DNA from 3 places in the Peribacillus sp. NJ4 genome. Region 1 is predicted to be linked to each of the others. Evidence: riboswitches for the same ligand, from Rfam matches in the RefSeq annotation. Region 1 holds a riboswitch; each other region holds the start of a gene.

Region 1 (7,786 bases):
GAAATTAACCTTACGTAGGAGTTCTGTGACTTGCTCTGTCCGATAGGCGGTGGCACCCACTCCCACCGGGTCCAAAATGACCGGGATATCCAGGGCATTTGCCGTCTTACCGGCAATCTCCATTGCTTCCAAGACTTTATCATCAATCGTACCGAAATTAAGGACCAATGCATCTGCTAATTTGACCATATCCGCCACTTCTCTTGGGCTCGATGTCATAACAGGCGAACCACCGATGGCAAGGGTGGCATTTGCACAGTCGTTGACCGTAACAAAGTTGGTGATTTGGTGAACGAGTGGTTTTCCTTCTCTTACCCTCACGAATAAATCGGCTGCAGGAACCTTCATATTAATTCACTCCGTTCTTTTTTTGAAAATGAATGAAAATGGTGGACAGGTCCATGACCCTTACCGATTGAAAAGCTATTACGAATGGCTTCAGAAATATAGATCTTGGCCTGTTCGATCGACTCCAGCAATGTCAGTCCATTTGCCAGGTTGGATGTAATGGCGGATGACAGGGTACAGCCTGTACCATGTGTGTTTTTTGTATGAATGCGTTCTCCCTTTATCCAGTGGAAGTCAGTCCCATCATAAAAGAGATCATTTGGATTTCCCGCTGCATGGCCCCCTTTAAGTAAAACGGCTTTAGGGCCCAGTTCTTGTATGGATATGCATGCCCTGTAAAAATCTTGTTTCGTTCGAATCGACAAGCCAGTAAGAACTTCCGCTTCTGGTACATTTGGGGTTGCAAGGGTTGCAAGCGGAAGCAATTCCGTTTTTAAGGCAGAGACGGCTTTTTCGTCGAGCAAATGGTGGCCGCTTTTGGAAATCATGACAGGATCAAGGATAACGATGTCAGGTAAGAATGTTTTAAGGGACGCAGCGACTGTTTCCACTATTTCTTTTGATCCAAGCATACCTATTTTTACTGCATTGACACGAATATCTTCAAAAATGGCTGCAATTTGATCCGAAATGATAGCTGTATCGATGGCCTGAATTGAACGCACTTCCATTGTATTTTGTGCGGTTACGGCTGTGATTGCTGACATTCCAAAGACCCCATGTGCAGAAAATGTTTTTAAATCAGCTTGTATTCCAGCACCGCCCCCTGAATCAGAGCCTGCGATGGTTAATGCTGTTTTCATAAAAAAACCCCTTCATATAATTATTTTTTAGAAGTATTTTAAGTAATATGAAAGCTAAAATCGCACCTGCGAATGAACTAAGCATAAAAGCTGGTAAAAAACCAAAAAGAGCAGCTTTTTCTCCCAATAGGAGGATTGCAAGTGGATAACAGGCTAGGGAACCGAAAATGCCGGTCCCGATCACTTCCCCTAAACAAGCGAATTTTAAGCTTTGTGTTTTTCGATATACGACGGCAGCCAAAAGTGCACCGATCATGCTGCCAGGAAAGGCGAAAATTGAACCGGTACCAGACATGTTTCTAATGATGGAAACTAAAAAAGCTTGTGTTACCGCATAAGCAGGTCCCAATAATACGGCTGTCAGGACATTTGCCAGATGTTGAATAGGAAAGACTTTTGCAAATCCGGCGGGGATGAAAATAAATGAACTGGTTAAAGTCGTTATAGCCGTAATCATGGCGGTCAATGTCAATTTCTTGATTGGATTCATCATATCAACGACCTACAGTGGCCAATCCTGCTCATTTTGAACCATATCCCAGAATAAATATTCATATCGGGAAGTCACCAAAAAGTGCTTTTCTAATCTAAGAAGTTCCTTTTCGGGCATGCCTTCAGTTAATTCTTCCAACAAAGCAATCAGCCACTTGTGTGCTTCACCGAATTCAGGAGATGAATATGACCTTATCCAATCAGAGTAGCGATTGTTTTCCAATGCTTCACCATTTTGTTCTTTCAATAGCAAACCGATCTCATAATAATCCCAAGCACATGGTAGGAGACAGGCTATCAGGTCTGCCAAAGTCCCATGCTGAGCTGCATTTAGCATGTAACCCGTATAGGCTAGAGTGGTTGGTGTGGGTTCTGTATCTTCCAATTCCTTGGAGCTGATTCCGAATTCTGAAGCATAATGCCGATGGATATCCATTTCAACTTGAAGGGTTTCATTTAAAATACTCGCAAACTTTGCCATGGTTTCGATATTATGAGCTTTGATGACACCTAAAGCAAAGAGCTTGGAATAATCCATGAGATAGATATAGTCCTGCTTCAGGTAATAGGCAAATTTCTTTTCAGGAAGTGTGCCGTTTCCAATTGCCTGGACAAAGGGATGTGAATGGTTCCTTTTCCAAATCTCTTTTGCCCGTCCATGAAGTCTATCACTGAATGTTTCTAATTTAGTATTCTCCATTGTTCATCCTCCTTTAGATGGATCCCCCTGTTTACACCCAATAAAAAAACCCGCTCCTGAATACGGAACGGGGTAGATGGATAAAGTCTGTAAATGGACGATATCATCCACTTCCCTCCGCCGGTATGAGCCGGTTCAGGTTCAAAGGGTCCGGAACTAATTCCATCTCAGTCTTAAAAAAGACTCCCCTAGTGGTGTGAATTGTATGTAATTACTGACATCATATCAGAAAGACAAGAAAATGCAACCCGTATTTGAAAGAGGGAATCCTTTATGGCTCAGGAAAAAAGGGAGATCCAGGTAATTGACATTTGATGATTATTGGGATAAAATCATGTCTACATCAATTATATATTGAATTCTTATCCAGAGAGGTGGAGGGACTTGGCCCAAAGAAACCTCGGCAGCAGACCCATTTTGGGAACTGTGCTAAATCCAACAAGCATATGCTTGGAAGATAAGAAGAGCCGTACGGACACTGTCAGCCTCTTCTTGAATTAGAAGAGGCTTTTATTTTTGCGGAATAACGTTTAGTGACATAATAATAAAGGTATATATAATTTGGTGAAAATCAAACCAGTTAATACAGTTTAGCTCAACTAGAAGCAGGCTTTATGATGACTAGGAAAGGAGCCATTTACATGGCGGAATTATTTAAGAGGATTGAACAGAGGAAGGCAAAGCTTATTGAAGAGTTATTGGCCAATGGAGTATACAAAACCTCTGATGAAAGGCACCTTTACGATGCCCCGTTAAAAGTACTTGAAGATGAATATAAGATTGTTATAAATAGACCTAATAACGAGTCTCCTTCGGAATGGATGACATAGTAAGCGATAGACTATATTTTGGGTTCGTGGGATAGGGATATGATGTAAGCATTCGCAATGTATCACACTTGTGGATGCTTTTTTTATTTAGGTTTATATATAGGATGTCACAAAATATACATAATTAGAGACTGAAATAGGCTTTTTGTCACATTTAACCTATGAAATAACACATTTAATTTCCGGAAAATAGTTGATTTTAACTACGAGTTTCATTATGATGAAAGTGTAAAAATATTGAAAAATTAGGAGGTGTTTATATGATTTGTCGGAAGGTAACTATAGAAAAAGTAGAAGAAAAGAGAGAGGAAATGATCAAATTGGCAGCAGTTTATGGTTTTACAAGTCTTCTAACTGTTCAAGCAAGTCAAGAATTGGATGCGCTGTTAAATGCGTTGACAAATAAAAGAGAATCTGAATATTTTTCCCTCCAGAGAGTATATAGGTATTTCTAAATTCACTATTTCGTCCTCGTTTAATCAGAGAAAAAAGCTACTACACAAGGCAATAGCTTTTAAATAAATATATTTAAATATCGACACGTTTACCAAGAATGATCAAATCTCGTTCAATGCCATCCAGCTCGGCAACTTGAGGTAAATGTGCCCATTTTTCAAACCCGAATTTGGAAAAAAGCTTCAGGCTTGGTGCATTGTGGGCAAAAATGAAACCTAATAGAGTCTTCACCCCTAATTTTGGGCTAACATCAATTGCCTTTTGAATCGAAATTTGTCCGATTCCTTTTCCCCGGAAATAATCATCAATATAAATGCTGATTTCAGCCGTGGAATTATAGGCCGGCCGCCCATAGAACGATTGAAAGCTCATCCATCCAGCAGTTTCCCCTTCTATAATAATGATAAATAGCGGTCGACTTTCTGAATCATGTTCCTCAAACCATGTAACCCTCGATTGTACGGATACAGGTTCCGTATCCGCCGTGACCATTCTTGAAGCAATTGTCGAATTATATATTTCAACGATCCTGGGTAAGTCCGATAGTTCTGCCTCTCTAAACTCTATGTGCTCTTCCATGATTTAAACTCCTATCTATATTCTATCTCCAGAATAAAGGGTATCGCCGGTTTTTTATTAAGGGACGGTGAATGAAACCCAATCCATTGAAAGTTTTATACTATCATACACTCTTTGCTCTTTATCTGACAATTCATTTTATATGTTAGGACTACAGATTTTTGGGTATTTAAAAGATTAAATACTTCATAGTAAATAGACAAAAGGAGAAGCAAATGAAAAAAATAGCAGGTTTATTAATTATTGTACTAATAATTTGTTTCGCGGCATATAAATTTCAAGCCTCGGAAGCGAAAGATGTACAAAGGGTGATGGCTTTTGGAGATTCGTTAACCTATGGAAAAGGGGATAAGGACGGGGAAGGATATGTAGACGGTCTGGAGGATGAATTGAATAATCCGGAATCGGAACAAAAAGTGAGTTTTTGGAATTACGGTATAAAAGGTCAGGAAACGGATGGGGTAATGAAGCAGCTTGATGATTACCGCATTAAAACGAAACTTGATAAAGCCGATACTTTCATCGTTTATATTGGAACGAATGACTTGATCAATAGTAACGGCGGGAACTTGGAGAAAATAAGTGACCGAAAAATCGATGATGGTAAACGGGAGTATATCAACCATCTGGATAAGATTATATCAACCCTGATAAAGGCAAACGATAAAGCGGATATACTGGTAGTAGGGCTATATAGCCCAATTAAAGACAATGAAAAACTTGAAAAACACATTCTAGATTATAACCAAGCAATAAAGAGAATAGCGGAAAAGGATGATCGGATGGTATTCATTCCTACAAATGATCTTTTTGAAAATAAAAAGAAAACAGAGTATTTCAGTGATAAGATACATCCGAATGAAAAAGGGTATCAACTCATTACGAATCGGGTTCTGGAAAGTTATGATTTCAAATGAAAGCAAAAATGCACAGAATGCTTTCTGTGCATTTTTACCTGCATAAGTCGCTAGGAATTTGATATGGCCTTTAGTTGGGAAGAGAACTGCAAAGATCTGGGATGCTTGTATCTGCTTTTGTGGCTGAATGGAGTATCCTCCAATGATGGCGATCACTCCTATTTAGAATACCCTTGATGAATTTTGATAGTCCTTTATATTAGGCGAATTTTACCTTTATGACTATCATAGAGCTGTTCAAAAAATAGACAACTATTAATCGGTTCGTTTCTGTCAAAAAGTATTATTATTTTACACATTCATATAGGTCATGGAATAATTATAGGAGATTAGCCAGGCTTATAAGAGGAGATGCTAAAGATGAATGATAATGAAAAAATCAGGGAAGAACTCTTAAATACGGTCAACGGACTATCGGATGAACAGCTGAACGCGCATCCTGAAGCAGGACGATGGAGCATCATTCAGGTGTTGGATCATTTATATTTAATGGAACGGGCCATAACAAAGAGCATTGCCGATAAATTGAAAAGCGACGATAGCACTCCGGCTGTTGATAAACCGATCGAGCTTACATTAAATCGTGAAGTGAAGGTTCAGGCCCCGCCATTTGTCATTCCGTCAGAATCATTCCAAACTTTGAATGAGGTTAAGGATAAGTTGTCCGAAACTCGCAAAGCTTTTATAAGAGTCGTTGACCAAGCAAAAGAAAATGATCTCAAACAAAAGTCTTTTCCCCACCCATTGTTTAAAGAATTAAGCTTGAAGCAATGGATCTCGTTCGTGGGACTACATGAAAAACGGCATTTAATGCAAATAGAAGAATTGAAATCAAAGTTATAATAGAAGAAAAAACTCATCCGTCTTTGGTTGAGTTTTTGACTTTCAGACAGTTATAGTAAAGGAAGGGTTTTTCAGTGAAAGCCACTTGGGTAAGGACATGTCTGATATTGGGCTTTTTCGGATTGTTGTTGGGGCTCTTGTTCAAGTATATGCTTCCGCCTGATTTAGATGAAATCAAACTGACAGACGAGCTGAATCCGATCGTCGCCGACAAAAAAGACGAGCTCATTCAATTGGCCAATGACAAAGGCATCCCAGTAATCATTACGGCAGGGTATCGTTCTTTAGCCGAGCAAAATGAACTCTATGAAAAAGGCCGTTTAAGCACGGGGAACATCGTAACGAATGCAAAAGGTGGGGAGTCTCTTCATAATTTCGGTTTGGCGATAGATTTTGCCCTCCTAAACAAACAAGGTGAGGCCATTTGGGATATGGGTTATGACGGCAACGATAATGGAAAGTCGGATTGGATGGAAGTCGTAACCATCGCTAAAGGGTTAGGTTTTGATTGGGGCGGGGATTGGACAGGGTTTAAGGATTATCCTCATTTACAAATGACATTTGGTTTGAGCCTGCGTGAGCTGCAACAAGGCAAGCAGCCAAAAGGGCAGTGAGAGTGGGACGCTTTATTTTAACCGAATAATTTTGACTAAAAGCAGGAAAATAAGCATGTGAATTGATTTACAGGTAATAATTCGATAAAGTGGACTAGTGAGAAATCAGACATAAAGGAGTGCAGTCACCATGGAAGAAATAAAACATTGCCGGGACTCTTTGGTCATAAAAACAAGCCTTGTCCTCCCGCCGGATACAAATAACATTGGTACGATGTTCGGAGGCAAGCTAATGGCATACATTGATGATGTAGCGGCTATATCCGCCATGCGTCATGCGCGAAGCAACGTCGTTACGGCATCAACCGATTCTGTCGATTTCCTGCACCCCATTCACGAAGGAAATGCAGTTTGCCTGGAAAGCTTCGTGACCTATACGGGCAGAACATCAATGGAAATCATCGTAAAGGTGATTGCAGAGGATTTAGTTACAGGAGATCGGAATTTATGCGTCATTTCCTTTTTGACCTTTGTTGCCATTAATGAAGAAGGTAAACCAATACCGGTTCCGCGTTTGGTCCCTGAAACAGAGATGGAAATGAATTTAAATGAATCGGCAAAACAACGGGCCCAAATAAGGAAAAAAAGAAGAGAAGATACACAATTCATTGCAAGTACCTTCGGTGTGAAACTGCCATGGACTGATCAATCAAATCCAGGATTATATAAATAAGATACGAATGCCTTAAGCAGTTCTTACTTATTAATGAAGCATTGAGACCAAATTCGTGATTTGGTCTTTTATTCATTTGCAGGGTTCTGAAAAATAGCATCCATTTTTGAATACATCCAGAAATTATGTTTTTACAGGACATAACGGTGTATGGCAAATACGTGAAAAGAAACTTGGGCGCTTGAATAAGTCCAAGCGTCTCAGACTGTAGACAAATTCGATAATAATTGAGTTTGTCACATGTGATTTCCTCTCCAGGCACTCGCTTTCTCCGCAGGAGTCTCGTACATTCCGTTCCAATCAACTTTGTTTTAACAGAAAGATAGAACTCCTTTTGCCTACAGTCTTTTTTGTTTTAAAATAGAAGGATTAAAACTCGAGGTGTTAAGGAGACTTAATGAACATGATCTATTCAGCGAGATCTACTTGAAATGATTACTTTAGATCAACTGGTGCCATCGAACCATTTGGATATGGAGACAGCAATTGATTTCCCTTTCATGTATGACTTGGTGAATGATATGTATTCAG
Region 2 (7,786 bases), 2.5 Mb from region 1:
TGCCTTTTCTTTATCTCTGATCCCAGCAAGCTCGCTTCCAAGCAAAACATTTTCCAATACCGTTCTCCAAGGTAAAAGGGAAGGCTGCTGCGGCATATAGCTTATATGGCCCTTTAAGCCATTTATCTTTTTACCGTCCAGCGAAATGTTGCCATGATCCGGCTTCAAAATACCGCCTATCAAGTGGAACAATGTACTTTTACCACTGCCGGATGGCCCAAGGATTGTGACAAATTCCCCATCTCCCACATGGAAATCCATATTCTCTAAAATATTCTGTTTACCATCGAAAGAATAGGAGACATCTTTAATTTCCAGCTTCATCCTTTGCACCCTCCTTTATCTTCCATGAAACTAAGTGTTTCTCGAGGAAGGTGATGATCCCAAAAAAGAGCAAGCTCATTCCCATAATGATGAAAATGGCAACAAACACCCGATCTGTCCTGAACGCAGAGGAAGCGAGCGTCATATAAACACCAATCCCCGACTTTGCCCCAAGCCATTCCGAAATAACCGCACCCATTACACTATAGGTGGCCGAAATTTTCAGGCCCGAGAAAATGAACGGGATCGAGTGAGGAAGTTCAAGCTTCCAAAATAACTGGTTTTTTCCCGCTCCCATCATCTTGAAATAATGCTTGAGTTCGTATGGTGTCTGGCGAAAACCGTCCAATGAAGCAACCGCAACCGGAAAAAAACATACTAGCGAAATGACGATTAACTTAGGCATCATGCCAAAGCCAAACCAAATTACTAAAAGCGGTGCCAAAACTATGATAGGTATATTTTGTGATAGTATGAGCAGAGGGTAAACCGCGTCCTTCACGCCTGGAAACAGATGTAGGATTGCCGCGATTAATAATCCAATGCAGCTTCCAATAAAAAAACCCGATAACGCAAGCTCAGTTGTTGATGTAAGGTGACCAAAAAGATTCTGGGACGACTCAATTCCTTCAATGAAAATGGCCGACGGAGCGGGAAGCAGCCATTTTTCAACCTTTAATAAGACTGTCACTGACTCCCATATTATCAGCAACAATAATAAAAGAAAGAAGGGAGCCCCCTTCTTCCAAATTCCCCTTCCGGTCATGCCCGATATTTCTCCGTTAACGTATCCATCGTAATTCCGCTCGGCTGAAATAATATTTTCACTTGGGATATGACATTCGGCGAGCCTAATTCAATCATTCTTACATTCATTTTTTCTATCACGGCAAAAAGTTCGGAAAGCTCACCCTCCATTGTCGTTTCAAGCGGGTGAACCTCATACTTGACACCTGATTCATCAATGATCTTGATTGCTTCGTCGACCAAAGGGATGACATCCCCTTTAGGAATGATTTGTATACTAATTAATGAATTGGCCATTGTATTTCCTCCTATTTTGGTAAAAATTCATTGGTAAATGCTTTTTCAGGATTGAAATCACCTTCAAGAAGCTTATTTTCCGTCATCCAATCACTGTAATTCTTCCAAATTTCAAGCTTTTGTTCACCCCAACGCGGAGCATCATCCTGATACTTAGCTGCAAGCCACTCCTGGCTTTTCTTCACTAGTTTTGCATCAAGATCCGGGGCAGACTTAATTAGCATGTCTGCTGCATCACCAGGGTTCTTTATCGCAAACTGGTACCCTTTCGAAGCTGCATGAACGAATGCTTTAACAGTCTCGGGATCCTCTTTTATCATCTTTTCATTCGTTGTCAAAACAGGTGTATAGTAATCGAGCTTATCCGAGTATTCGGTTAAGTAAACCATATTAAGCTTTTCATTTCGCAACTCAGCCTCAATACCTGTCCACCCATAATATATCCAGGCAAAATCTATATCCCTTTTAACCGAAGTGAAAAAATCCGTGTCTCCTGTATTCACTATATCCACTTTATTTACATCCGCATTTTCTTCTTTCATGAGTGAATCAATGATGGCCTTTTCAACCGGAGACCCCCAGCCACCATATGTTTTCCCTTCAAAATCCTTGGGTGTTTTAATGTTTTTTGCCTCAGGTGAAGCAAATCCAGATGTATTGTGCTGGATAACAGCAGCTACCGAAACAATCGGGACGCCTTGCACGCGGGCCTGCGTAATGCCCTCCTGGTAGCCCACGCCAAATTCGGATTTCCCTGAAGCGACAAGCTTATCAGCTCCAGCTTCACCTGGCATGATAATATCCACATCCAGACCTTGTTCTTTAAAATATCCTTTTTCCTTGGCTACATACAAACCTGTATGGTTTGTATTCGGTGTCCAATCGAGCACGACCGATACCTTTTTTAATTCTTTATTGCCTTCATTTTTAGATGCTTCTTCTTTTTCATTAGTTCCGCCTGCACCGCATCCAGCCAAAAGGTACAACGAAGTCAACAGTGGTAAAAATTTATTCAAGTTATTATCCTCCTACACATCATATAAGATCCATATGCCGGAACCATAATGGGGCGCCAGGGTCTATAAAAATACAAAAAACGCCCGAAGATGAATTCGGACGTTAACATACAAAACAGAAAGTCAGTAATAATATGTTCCCTCCGCTGGCATCATCCAGATCAGGTTCAAAGAGTCAGCATCTAAAGGACGCAATCTCAGCCAGCTTTACTGGCCCCCCTACATTTCTCGCACATATGAACTTTTCTCTCTCATTATATCAATTCATTCAGAAAAGGGAATACTAATTTGCTCCTTCTCCCTAATTGGAAAGGTATTCCTCCTAAATGTTTAGCACAGCCACCAAAACATCTTTTTGGAAAATGATAATCATTGTAAGCAAAATGATCATCCCTCTTGCCATACCAATCATTCTCGGTTGCCATGATGCCTGAAATGCTCCAAATGGTCATTTCTTTGCATGCATTCATATAATGAGCATTACCTGTAGACTTTTTTGTGTACTGGTTTTATAAACCCTTCATTTCATAAACAAAAGGTGGATATGATCATGATAAAGATTAATCACAAATGGTTAGATGTCAGTCAAATCCAACCAGGTGTAGCATCTGATACATCGCTTGAAATTCTCCAATTGCTGGCGGAAGATTCTAACGTTTTTGAATACCGGAACTTCGGATACCTTAATTTCGATATACAACTGAGGCACCGAGTCATCGAGGCCGCCATTTCGTTAGATAAAAGCAGTCCAGAATTTTCCACGCTTGATGAATCGGCAAGCAATGAACAATATTGGCGCGTTTCAAAGGATGGCACATTTACCCTTCAGCCAGGGATTCCCCCTCATGCCGCACTCCTGGACATTTTCTTGAATGGAAGGCTTTACGCCTTCGAATGCGGTACAGCGATAGTCGTCACTTTTTTAAAGGCCATTTTGGATTTAATCGGTCCTAGGAATTTTGACTATCTTTTTTCAAACGTATTTCTATATAACTTTCGCCCTCCAAGCAATATGGCTCTTGATATTCATCAAGGAACGGATTATTTACCAGGGGATTGCGTTTACTTCGAAAACCCTGATCACGACTTGGAAACTCCTGAATGGCAAGGTGAAAATGCCATATTATTAGGGAACAACCTCTTTTATGGACACGGGATCGGGATTACCACTGCACAGGGAATCATCGATGAATTAAATAGCAATAGAAAGCCGAACGCCACCATATCGGCATTCCTGACAACGCATATCATTAACTTGGATAGTTCCTTCTATAGCCAATTCCTGGAAAATAACCCTCGTGCAATGCCCGTTCACAGTCCTGTCAGCCTTTCCAATTGTATTGTTTCTGAAATAGGTCCGAAGATTTACCTTTCATGACCCTGGCATTTCCCCTATGCCGTAAAACCGTTTTATTATATACCGGCATAAAAAAATGCTTGGGAGAGATCTCCCAAGCATTTTTTCTTATTCACGCACCAATATTCCCTTTGCCTTTAAACCTTCGGGCACTTGCCTGACCCCATTTCGTAATGGATAGCGTATAAACCGCCAAGGCTGACCATATGAATAAAAACGCTAAAAGATGCGCTTTGGTAAAACTTTCATGATAGACGAATACCCCGATCAATAAGGATAAGGTCGGAGCGATATACTGAAAAATTCCCAGCATCGATAACGGGATCTTCTCCGCCCCTTTTGCAAAATATAAAAGTGGCAAGGCCGTGACAATCCCACCGCCCACCAACAGCAAGCTTGTGCTTCCCGCTGTAAAGAATTGCATTTCTGATTGGTTCATCAAGTATATCAGGTAACCCAGGGCCAGAGGCGTTACCATCATCGTTTCGAGCGTCAGCCCGATCGCCGACTCGGCCTTGATCATTTTTTTTGCCAGACCATATAATCCAAAGGTCATGGCCAAAACAAGAGAGACCCACGGGATCGTACCGAAATGAATGCCAAGGATCAAGACTCCGATTCCTGCAAGCAGGAACGATATGATTTGTGCTCCGCTCAATTTTTCTTTTAAGACTATCACACCCAATAGTACACTGACTAGCGGGTTGATATAATATCCAAGGCTCGTGTCGAGGATCCGTCCTGAGTTAACGGCCCAGATGAACACACCCCAATTAGCAGTAACGAGCAGTGACGCCGTTAGTAATGCTGCAAAGAGTTTGGGATTTCGCAAAATGATTTTGACATAATCAAGAAACGCTTGCCATTTTTTCATGAACATCAATAAAACCAACATGAAAACGAAAGACCATAATACCCTCTGAGCTAAAATTTCCGTAGCACCGACTCCCTGTAGGAACTTCCAGTAAATCGGCACGACTCCCCACATCATGTAAGAAAGGGCTGCATAGATCGCCCCTTCTTTTTGTTCATCCACTTTCATAACCTGCCTTCTTTCCATTTACATTCCTTTAACCGAATTCCATTTAACTATTTTGTATATCCATTTCTTTTTTTGCAACCGTTAATTATTATCATACATGATTCTGTCATCGATGACCGTCATGACCGCCTCAGCTTTTAGGAGATCATCCGGCGCAACAGCAAAGACATCCAGATTAAACACGGTAAAATCGGCATCATACCCTTTGATGATCTGACCGCGGCGTTTTTCCTGGCCGATTGCCGCAGCACTCCCTTTTGTATAAAGTGCGAAGGCCTCATAAACGGAAAGCCTTTCGTCCAAGCCATATACGGTACTGTCCTCACTGTTGATTTTCGTTCTTGTGACAGCTGCATGAATACCCAAAATTGGATTTAATGGCTCAATGGGCGCATCTGACCCGCCCGCACAAATGATGCCCAAATTCAAATAGGTTTTCCAGGCATAGGAGGATTCCAATAAATTGGCTGGAACCTTTTCTTCCACCCACGGAAAATCGGACGGGACGAAACCCGGTTGGATATCAAAGATGACCGGCAGCTTTGCTGCCCGCTCCAACAGCTCCGGCCGGACGATCTGCGCATGGATGAGCCGGTCCCTCTGTCCCTCTTTCACGGGGAGGGCTTCAATCGCATTCAAGACGTATTCAAAAGCGAGATCGCCAATGGCATGGACAGCAATCGGCATTCCGGCATCCCTTGCTTTTCCCACCCATTCCTGAAGCTCATTTTCAGTGAATATCGCGACACCATTCGTATTCTGTTGATCTACATAAGGCTCGCTCAACAGGGCTGTGCGTCCGCCTAAGGAGCCGTCAGTAAATATCTTCATGCTATCGAATTTGATATATTGCGTACCTTCTTGATAACGGCCGCCTGCTGCCAGCATTTCTTCAAACGCTTCGTGATGGACGAGCAAATTGGCGCGAAAGGCCATTTCCCTGTCCTCGATTACCGATTTAAACGCCTGGTATGTCGGCATGAAGCCATTATAGTAATGGAGGTCTTCCGTATGCCCTCCAGTCAAACCTAGCCTATATGCGTCTTCTATGGCCTCTGTGAGTGCGGTTTCGATATAGTCTTGGTCAATGCCAGGAAGGCTGTCTAAAATCAGGTTCTGCGCCTGGCTTTCTTTAAATAAACCATTTAGCCGTCCATCAGGATAACGGCAGATCACCCCGCCAGACGGTTCTTTTATACCTTCTTTAATACCCGCTTCCAAAAGGGCACGGGAATTGACCACCAAGGCATGACGGCAGATCCTTTTCAATATGATGGGATGTTCCGTCGATATCGCGTCAAGCTCATCCCGTAATATCAATTCGGGACTGGGCCATTCATTTTCATTCCAGCCCTCGGCGACAATCCACTTTCCAGCCGAGGTCTTAGAACACTTTTCCTTCAAGGCATCCATGATGGCTTCCCTGCTATCCATCAAGGAGAGGTCAAGACGAAGCAGTCTTTCACCATGCCCGACCAAATGTAGGTGACTATCCACTAACCCCGGCAGCATGGTTTGTCCTTTTAAGTCGATTTCCCTGGAAATATTGCCGGCATATTCATTTTTTAAATAGTCAATGCTTCCGGTATCAACAATTACCCCCTTTTCAGTGTAGAGCGCCTCCACTTGATCCTTTTCTTTAATCATCGTATAAATCGACCCATTGAACCATAACGTTCCCATTCCGGCTTTACACTCCTTATAAAATGATTCTTGCTATTCAGATATGCAGTAAGTTTACCATCTCATTTCACGAATTCCCATATTTATGATTTTAAGCAGCCCCTGTTAAAAAAAACGCCAGCCGGGGGCTGACGTTAATGCGTTCGATTAATTGTTAAAGAGTGCTTCTTCCCTTTTCCGTAAATCGACCCGTTTGATTTTACCCGATGTCGTTTTGGGCAGCTCTTTTAAAAATTCGATTTTCCTTGGATATTTATATGGAGCAGTCAATTCTTTCACGTGCGATTGGAGCGTCTTGATCAAGTCTTGGCTGTTCGGATCGATATCCTCCATCAAGACGACATACGCCTTGACCACATTTCCCCTTATTTCATCAGGACTTGCTATAACGGCACACTCTTTCACATATGGATGTTTAACGAGTGCATCCTCCACTTCAAACGGTCCAATGGTATATCCCGAGCTGATGATGATATCATCAGAACGACCCTCAAACCAGAAATAACCATCTTCGTCCTTTTTCGCTTGATCGCCGGTGATATAATAGTCCCCACGGAATTGCTTCGATGTCCGCTCGGGATCTTTAAAATATTCTTTAAAGAGAGCGGGTGTATCGACATGTACGGCAATATCCCCCACTACGCCAGGAGCACAGGGTTTACCGAAATCATCAATGATTTCCACATGGTTCCCCGGAGTCGGTTTGCCCATGGAGCCCAATTTAATTTCCATGCCTTTTGTTACACCTACCAACAAGGTATTTTCGGTCTGTCCATATCCATCGCGCACTTCAATATGGAAATGGTTTTTAAAGACCTCGTACACTTTTTGATTTAAAGGTTCCCCCGCTGATACAGCACTATGAAGATGGGATAAATCATAGTCATCAAGATTATTCACCTTTGCCATCAATCGATACTCTGTTGGTGTGCAGCATAACGCATTCACTTTATAGTCCTGTAGCAACTGAAGATATTTTTTCGCCTCGAACTTCCCATGATAGGCAAGACCGGTCGCTCCCGTTCCCAGAACAGCCAGGAAAGGACTCCATATCCACTTTTGCCACCCTGGGCCTGCTGTTGCCCAAACCACATCCCCTTCGCTGATGCCCAGCCAGTTTGCAGCAGACGTTTTCAAATGGGCATATGCCCATCCGTGTGTATGGACGACCCCTTTTGGATTGCCTGTCGTGCCGGAAGTATACGATAAGAACGCCATATCCTCACTCTTCGTGTCGGCCATCGGCAGCTGATCGGATTCATCATCGGCAAGCTCATTCAAATCCAGCCAATTTTCCATCCGTTTTCCGATCGAAAATTT
Region 3 (7,786 bases), 570 kb from region 1:
TCCCGTTAGGCAATTTATTTGAAAGGAACATTAACATAAAAATGGGACAAGCACCGGTCATACACTATATGCCAAAGCTTTTTGATAAAATCACAGCTGGGGAGTTCGACCCGACGGAAATCATATCCCATAGAGTTCCTCTCGAAAAAGCGAATGAAGCATATCAAATCTTTAATGATCACGAAGATGAATGTATTAAAGTCGTGCTAAAACCATAATAAGAAGTTGGCGAAATCCAATGCATGGAGCTGCATTGGATTTCTTTGTTAGGCTCGTTTCGGAGAAAGAAGAGTTGGCATTCAAAATGAACTCCGATGCCAAGTGATCTTGACTTAGGGTTTTTGGTAAGGAAATGAAGGATTTATATTATAATGATAATGACAAAGGAGGATGTTCAGATGGTATATAATTCGGCAGCGGAACTTTGTGAAGGGTTTGGGTATCCCCCCGTTCACGTTAAAATGATGATAGAGATCATAGATAAGAGATTGGGACCTGTAAAGGCGGAAGCAGAGATTGCCATCAAGCCTGTTAAGTCAAAGGAATATCTAGAAGTATTGGTGGAAGAACTTGAATCGGAGCATATCTTTGCTGAAGAAAATGGCAGTATCTATGGCAGCTTCGGCATCGATCAAAGCATCCAGATTTATGATGAAGTCCTGACTACCATACCGTTCGATGAGTTAATCGGAAATGAAAATTGGAAAGAGACAGTGGAGGAATCCATCACTTTGGATAAGCTAAAGGAACAATTGGGAAAATCCCTCAATGATTATCAATTCAGTGATTTGAGCGGGAAATATAAATTCAGGAAGAGATGTACGATAACAGAACTTCAATTCATAGGGTAACGACATATGGAGAAGGCAAAATGCTTTCTCTTTTTTTGATAATTTCAGATAGAGTCTGGCCATGATATTTTTCCCTTTAATAATTGCTACTACCCTGTCACATCTTCCATGAACTCGTAAGGGAAAGTCGTTTCTTGTTTTTTACGTTTGTTAGTTAAAGTGAAGAAAGGGTATTAAAAAAGCATAGGGATAAACGCTTGGTTATAGCATGTGACGGGACCACTTCTGCAGGACCATTTTCAGCAGTGACCGAATCTGTAAGATTGTTAAAAACACATACTCGCAAGTGCAATTCAGTATGGTTCATGGTTTTCACATACCTGTTTTTGTATATGATAAGCCAAAAAGAAACTTATATTTAAAAAGATAAAAAGGAGAATATATGAAAATTGGTTTGGTACGGCATTTTAAGGTTGCACATGAATTCCCTACTGGGAAATCTGTGACGGCGGATGATATGAAGCAATGGTTTGAGGACTATGATGCAGCGGATATTATTTATGGAACGACTTTATTTGGCGTGGAGGAATGGCAGGAATGTTATTGCAGTGATATGTCGAGAGCTGTCAAGACAGCGGAACATATCTATCCAGGTAAGGTTCATCGGATGGAGGAGCTGCGGGAAATACCTTCTCCCCCTCTTAAAGGAAAAGTGAAGCTGCCGTTCATCCTTTGGGCCATCTGGATTCGATGCTGCTCGATGTTCAACAGGCAGACAAGGGCGGAAATTAAGATCGCTGAACAAAGGATCAATAAAGTATTGGATGAAATCTTTACAAAGGGGGATAGGGATGTTCTGATCGTGAGTCATGCCGCCCTCATGATATATATGAGGAAAGAGTTGATCCGACGGGGGTTCACCGGTCCAAAATTCAAGATTGCAAGTAATGGAAAGCTGTATGTATTCGAAAGATGATAAGTGAATAAATATAGGGTTTTCCATCAGAAAAGGTAAGTCTGATGTCCATCATACATTTTGCTGATTTAAAGAAAGATGCAGGGATTTTCCGAATAATTATTCTTTTTCCATTGGTTGTGGTTTATTATTGTAATAGTGTAATTTTTACGAATTCAATAATAGGGAAAGAGGGTGGACATTTTGGTGAAGGCAGTTTTTTTTGATTTAGATGATACATTACTATGGGATCAGAAAAGTGTAAAAGAGGCTTTTGTTTCTACATGCGAAGTGGCTAAGGAGAAATATGATTTGAATGTCGACGAGTTTGAAGAAGCTGTGCGGAAGGAAGCGCGTGAGCTTTATTCTTCTTACGACACATATGCATTTACTCAAATGATCGGTATCAACCCATTTGAGGGGCTATGGGGAAATTTTCAGGATGATCATGATGAATTCCGGAAGATGGCCGGGATTGCACCGGCTTATCGGAAAGAAGCTTGGACGAGAGGCTTAAAGGCATTAGGGATCGATGACCCGGAATTTGGGCTTGAACTGGCAGAACGTTTCCCGGCCGAGAGACGTAAAAAGCCATTTATTTATGAAGAATCATTCCGTGTGTTAGATGAATTAAAAGGGAAGTACAAATTGCTATTGCTTACGAACGGGTCTCCTGAACTGCAAAATACCAAACTTGAAATTACGCCTGAACTAGTTCCTTATTTCGACCAAATCGTCATTTCAGGTGCGTTTGGAAGAGGTAAACCGGATGCCTCCATTTTTGAGCATGCTTTGGAAATCATGGAGCTGGATAAGGATGAAGTATTGATGGTGGGCGATAATTTAATGACGGATATCCTTGGAGCGTCACGGGTAGGCATAAAGTCCGTTTGGATAAATCGCCATGATAAGGAACGGAATGAGGTGCTTCCAACCTATGAAATCAAGCATTTAGAGGAGCTTTTCCCAATCCTTGAGAGCCTGTAAAATTACTCTTCAAGTAACGAATTTTGGAGAGTTTGAATAAAATATTAGGTCTTTCAAATTATATACAGAATGAAAAGGGTGATATATAGTTACCTTGTAATCAATTAATTTATTTAGACTAGGGGTGTCCAATAAAAGTTGGGCTGAGAGAGAAGCGCTTAAGCTTCTTAACCCTCAGGACCTGATCTGGTTCATACCAGCGTGGGGAAGTTAGAATCTACTAAACAATGACCATTTCAATTGGTCATTTCTGTAGTCATACTAACGTTAGCCGGGTCTTAAATATGAGACCTGGCTTTTTCGTGCGAAATGGATTGGATTTTGTCCTTTTTAAATGAACTTAAAAAGGAGAAATGAAATCATGAGTAATTCAGTAAATGACATGAACGTTTCAATTATGTCCAGTTTTGCTGGGAGTAAAAAAGTGTATGTTGAGGGATCTAGACCTGATATTAAAGTACCTATGCGTGAAATTAAGCTAAGTCCGACTACAGGGGCATTCGGGGAAGAGGAGAATCTGCCTTTACGAGTTTATGACACAAGCGGTTTCTATACGGATTCAGAATATCCCATTGATATTCATAAAGGTCTTGCCCCGATTAGACGCAACTGGGTCCTGGAACGGGAAGACGTTGAAGAGTATGAAGGACGTGAAATAAAACCAGAAGATAATGGGTATAGAAAAGTGGATTCACAATCCAAAGTCGAAATATTTCCGGGATTGAAAAGAAAACCATTGCGTGCGATGGAAGGGCAAAACGTAACGCAGCTCCATTATGCCCGTAAAGGTATCGTTACCCCAGAAATGGAATTCATTTCGATCAGGGAAAATGTTGCCCCTGAGTTTGTAAGAGAAGAGGTAGCTAGCGGACGGGCGATCATTCCGGCAAATATTAACCATCCTGAAAGTGAGCCCATGATCATCGGACGGAATTTTCATGTGAAAATAAATGCGAATATCGGAAATTCAGCTGTTAGTTCATCGATCGAAGATGAAGTGGAAAAAATGACTTGGGCTACACGTTGGGGAGCCGACAACATAATGGATCTTTCCACCGGAAAGAATATTCACACGACCCGAGAATGGATTATCAGGAATTCACCTGTGCCAGTTGGAACTGTTCCGATATATCAAGCATTGGAAAAAGTGAATGGAGTCGCGGAAGATTTAAATTGGGAAGTTTTTAGGGATACATTAATCGAGCAGGCCGAGCAAGGTGTCGATTACTTTACCATACACGCTGGTGTGCTTTTGCGATATATCCCTTTAACAGCAAAGCGAGTTACGGGAATTGTTTCCCGAGGGGGCTCCATCATGGCACAATGGTGCTTGGCCCACCACCAAGAAAGCTTTCTCTATACTCACTTTGAAGAGATTTGTGAAATCATGAAGGCATATGATGTCTCTTTCTCATTAGGCGACGGCCTCCGTCCTGGATCCATTGCAGATGCAAACGATGAGGCTCAATTTGCTGAATTGGAAACATTGGGGGAACTGACGAAGATTGCATGGAAGCACGATGTTCAAGTCATGGTTGAGGGACCCGGTCACGTACCTATGCATTTGATTAAAGAAAATATGGATAAGCAGCTGGAAGTGTGTCAAGAAGCACCATTCTATACCCTGGGACCATTAACAACGGATATAGCACCTGGATACGATCATATTACTTCTGCAATTGGTGCTGCCATGATTGGATGGTTTGGAACTGCCATGCTTTGTTATGTGACACCGAAAGAGCATCTGGGACTTCCGAATAAAGAAGATGTTCGAGTAGGGGTCATTACCTATAAAATTGCAGCCCACGCAGCTGACCTTGCAAAAGGCCATCCGCATGCACAAAAACGGGATGATGCCCTTTCTAAGGCTAGATTCGAATTTCGTTGGAGAGATCAGTTCAATCTTTCTCTCGACCCTGAAAGGGCGGTTGAATATCACGATGAAACTCTACCGGCTGAAGGTGCCAAAACAGCCCATTTCTGTTCAATGTGCGGACCTAAATTCTGTAGTATGAGAATCTCACAGGACATCCGTGATTTGGCGAAAGAAAAGGGTCTGGGTTTTGAGTCGGTAATCGATGAAGGGCTTAAAGAAAAAGCCAATGAATTTAGGAAAACGGACGGAAAAATCTATCAATGATTCGGACGAGAGGGAGAATTCGATGAATCGGGTAACCCAGATAAAAGTTGAAATGAAACAGTTGGAAACTCAATTGGAACAGCTGAAAAGAGAGCTGAACATTTTTCGGGAGAATTGTAATCATGAATTTGTAAAAAATGATTATAGTCAAGAATGCACAAAGTGCCACTTAATCGAAAGTCTGCAATGGTAGTGATTCATTAATCGTCCTTTCAACCGAAATCAACTCCTTAATCATGTTGGAGATTCAGCCAACATGTTTAAGGGGATATTTCATCAATGTTTTACAAACTTGTTTTATTTTTGAAGAGGAGGAGGGATTCAACCATCCTTTTTCCTTATTTAATCTTAGGAAATCAGCACTCAATGCCGCTTTTTTGTATGGAATTGTGCAAACATTCCCGCAATATCTTCGCGGATGCATTGACCCATAATCTGGCTGCAAGCAACTAATCCTACACCAATATCAATGGATACTGAAGTGGAGATTTCAGGATCTTGAAGACGTGCCCCCACCGGAATATCCTCTAAATTAGCTTTAGGCCTTTCAGGTGGTGATGGAGGCAGTCCTACGTTATTTTCTTTTAATAATAATTCAATTTGGTCATTTTCCTGTTTACCTTGATTGATCACTTCTACAAGTAATTTATGTATGCCCTTATCACCAGTATGATTAAGCATGGTTTGATGACATGCAATCAAACCTTTTGTTGTTGTTAGAAATGCCCATGTTCCAAATACCTCACCATAATGCATAGGCTCTTCTTTTGGATTTCCGCTTAAAATCCCCATAATCATTATATATTTGTACTGCGTGAACGAATTTAAGTTGCCCTATACTTAATCATTTTTGAGATTATTTGAGGGCTTTTTATACTAACCTTTTATTCCTTGCAGCCATTCTTGATAACATTCATCACAGAGCATTTCATTTCTATCCGTGTCAGTAACTTGAAACGTTACAACATGGATTTTTTTTTCTTCTGTGTCGTCAGTACAATAGAAGCATTTATGTGTCATTAGAAATCCTCCCATACATATTAAAGGTGTTTATAGTTTAAAACGTCTCGGTTTTTTTATACAGACAACATGATGGAGGTAGCTTAATTGGTCTTCATGGAAGAGTTTAGGTTGAATAATCCTGTTGGGGTTTAACATACTAAACTTGTTCGCATGATTGATAAAACGAGGAGGGAAATACAATGCAAAATCAAAATCAATATCAACAAGGTCAAGTACACCAGAACATGCAAACGGGTGCTATTCCTCCACAAATGAATCACGGAGGTCACGAAGTATTCGATGTACATGAAGTGTTATCGGGAACGATTGGTACATTAAACACTTATATGCTTTTGCGTCAGCATGTACAGGATCAGGAATTGCTGGACATTTTGGATCGTCAATATCAGTTCATCCAAGATGAATATAATATTACATTGGAGTGCTTCCAAACGGGCCAGGATCCTTCTAAACCGACCCAGAGCTACAAAATGAATCAAGGTAACGATTTTATATATGGATTGACTCCAACACAGCCAAAGAAACCTTTGCAATCCGTGTCGGAAATTACGGATGAATGCATTTCAGGTATGATGCTTGGAGCTGTTAAGTCTGCAGCATCCTTGAAAGCGATGGCTGCTCTTGAAATAACGAATCCGGTGGTTCGCCGCGTATTTGCAGATTCCGTTCCGAACTGCATTGAAATGGCATACGAGATTTCGTTATATCAAAACAAACATCATTACTACCAAGTTCCACAGCTTGCACAGCAGGATATGCAACAGATGATCAATTCATATGCACCTGCACAAAGAAATAACAACATAAGTCATTAAAAGCTATATGTGACAGTTATTTTTGCAATGAGGAACTGAAAACGGCTATATAACTGGATTTCTTAGTCAAGAACATAAAAAAGGGGTAGGACTAAATGTCCTATCCCTTCTTTATTACTGTTTCATCTGATTGATTTCCTGGATGCATTCCTGGACAAGAGTTACAGCCTGACTCATGGTTGCTCCTCCGCCAAATGCTGCGGTCACTCCAATGGCTTCCAGAATTTCTTGTTCCGCACAGCCTTGATCAAGACATCCTTTTGTATGATAGATAATACAGTATTCATCTTGTGAATATAAGCTTATTCCTAGTGCGATAAGCTGTTTTTCTTTCTTGGATAATTGCCCTTCTTTGAAGCACTCCTCCGTAAAGGCATTGAATTTCTCAGCGAGGTCTGGCATTTTATGCGTAAAGGAACCGATTCCAGCTTTATAATCACGAAGAGCATTTTCAGTAGAATTGTTAGCTTCAAATTCCATTTTCCATTCAGCTCCATCCTAAATTTTTTTCATCAAAAATTAGTATGAGCTAAATGTTGAACGATTAAACAGAAACACAGGAGTTTACTGAAGTAACCATTTAACGTTCCTGTTACAAGGCAAGTGATTCCTTAGGGCGGGTGGCTTTGAACCATTGATAGAAAAGGATGCAGATAAGTGCAAGGTCAATGGCATCACCGGCATAGTACATTAATATGCCTCCACTTTCCGCTTGTTCCTTAGTGACTCCGCTTGGCGGATGGGCATAAATATATTTAGAAAGGATATCATGGCCTGCCAGTGAAATGGCAAATACGATAGCTCGAAACATGAAGCTGAACCGATGGGGTGTCGGGTCCATATAAATCATCGAGGCTGTGAATAGATAACCCGCAATGAACACGTGAAAATGAACTAATGCATGCAGAAGGACATTCTGTTGCATCACCCCATATAACTCAGTCGTATATAGTATCCAAAGCCCCCCAATATTAAGTGCGGAGGCAAGGATTGGATTGCTTAATATGCGCAACGGCCAACTTTTCAACACCTTTGAAAGACGTCGTGCAGATTGCACATCCAGTGTTCGAAGTGC

The links. Region 1 has a riboswitch for thiamine pyrophosphate ahead of tenA (thiaminase II). Riboswitches for the same ligand answer to the same signal wherever they lie in the genome.
Region 2: it holds a riboswitch for thiamine pyrophosphate, as region 1 does, so the genes downstream of both, QUF94_RS07760 (ABC transporter substrate-binding protein) here and tenA (thiaminase II) in region 1, are expected to answer to the same signal.
Region 3: it holds a riboswitch for thiamine pyrophosphate, as region 1 does, so the genes downstream of both, thiC (phosphomethylpyrimidine synthase ThiC) here and tenA (thiaminase II) in region 1, are expected to answer to the same signal.

The regions. Positions count from the first base shown of each region.
Region 1 is NZ_JAUCFQ010000001.1:4,025,860-4,033,645, reverse strand. Features, by position in the region: gene thiM (hydroxyethylthiazole kinase) at 1-348, opposite strand, end outside; gene thiD (bifunctional hydroxymethylpyrimidine kinase/phosphomethylpyrimidine kinase) at 345-1,151, opposite strand; gene thiW (energy coupling factor transporter S component ThiW) at 1,120-1,641, opposite strand; gene tenA (thiaminase II) at 1,654-2,343, opposite strand; TPP riboswitch at 2,439-2,543, opposite strand; SAM riboswitch class I at 2,703-2,807, shown strand; gene QUF94_RS20035 (Fur-regulated basic protein FbpA) at 2,985-3,173, shown strand; gene QUF94_RS20030 (aspartyl-phosphate phosphatase Spo0E family protein) at 3,434-3,628, shown strand; gene QUF94_RS20025 (GNAT family N-acetyltransferase) at 3,702-4,208, opposite strand; gene QUF94_RS20020 (DUF459 domain-containing protein) at 4,424-5,125, shown strand; gene QUF94_RS20015 (DinB family protein) at 5,486-5,968, shown strand; gene QUF94_RS20010 (M15 family metallopeptidase) at 6,043-6,582, shown strand; gene QUF94_RS20005 (acyl-CoA thioesterase) at 6,713-7,255, shown strand.
Region 2 is NZ_JAUCFQ010000001.1:1,538,760-1,546,545, reverse strand. Features, by position in the region: gene QUF94_RS07775 (ABC transporter ATP-binding protein) at 1-324, opposite strand, end outside; gene QUF94_RS07770 (ABC transporter permease) at 308-1,090, opposite strand; gene QUF94_RS07765 (thiamine-binding protein) at 1,087-1,368, opposite strand; gene QUF94_RS07760 (ABC transporter substrate-binding protein) at 1,380-2,384, opposite strand; TPP riboswitch at 2,506-2,615, opposite strand; gene QUF94_RS07755 (protein-glutamine gamma-glutamyltransferase) at 2,935-3,762, shown strand; gene rarD (EamA family transporter RarD) at 3,854-4,783, opposite strand; gene QUF94_RS07745 (amidohydrolase) at 4,865-6,466, opposite strand; gene mbcS (acyl-CoA synthetase MbcS) at 6,614-7,786, opposite strand, start outside.
Region 3 is NZ_JAUCFQ010000001.1:4,593,683-4,601,468, reverse strand. Features, by position in the region: partial or broken gene QUF94_RS22890 (zinc-dependent alcohol dehydrogenase) at 1-218, shown strand, start outside; gene QUF94_RS22885 (hypothetical protein) at 399-851, shown strand; gene QUF94_RS22880 (histidine phosphatase family protein) at 1,234-1,767, shown strand; gene QUF94_RS22875 (HAD family hydrolase) at 1,951-2,733, shown strand; TPP riboswitch at 2,844-2,958, shown strand; gene thiC (phosphomethylpyrimidine synthase ThiC) at 3,092-4,873, shown strand; partial or broken gene QUF94_RS22865 (DUF3231 family protein) at 5,171-5,665, opposite strand; gene QUF94_RS22860 (hypothetical protein) at 5,750-5,893, opposite strand; gene QUF94_RS22855 (spore coat protein) at 6,076-6,711, shown strand; gene QUF94_RS22850 (carboxymuconolactone decarboxylase family protein) at 6,826-7,191, opposite strand; gene QUF94_RS22845 (cytochrome c oxidase assembly protein) at 7,304-7,786, opposite strand, start outside.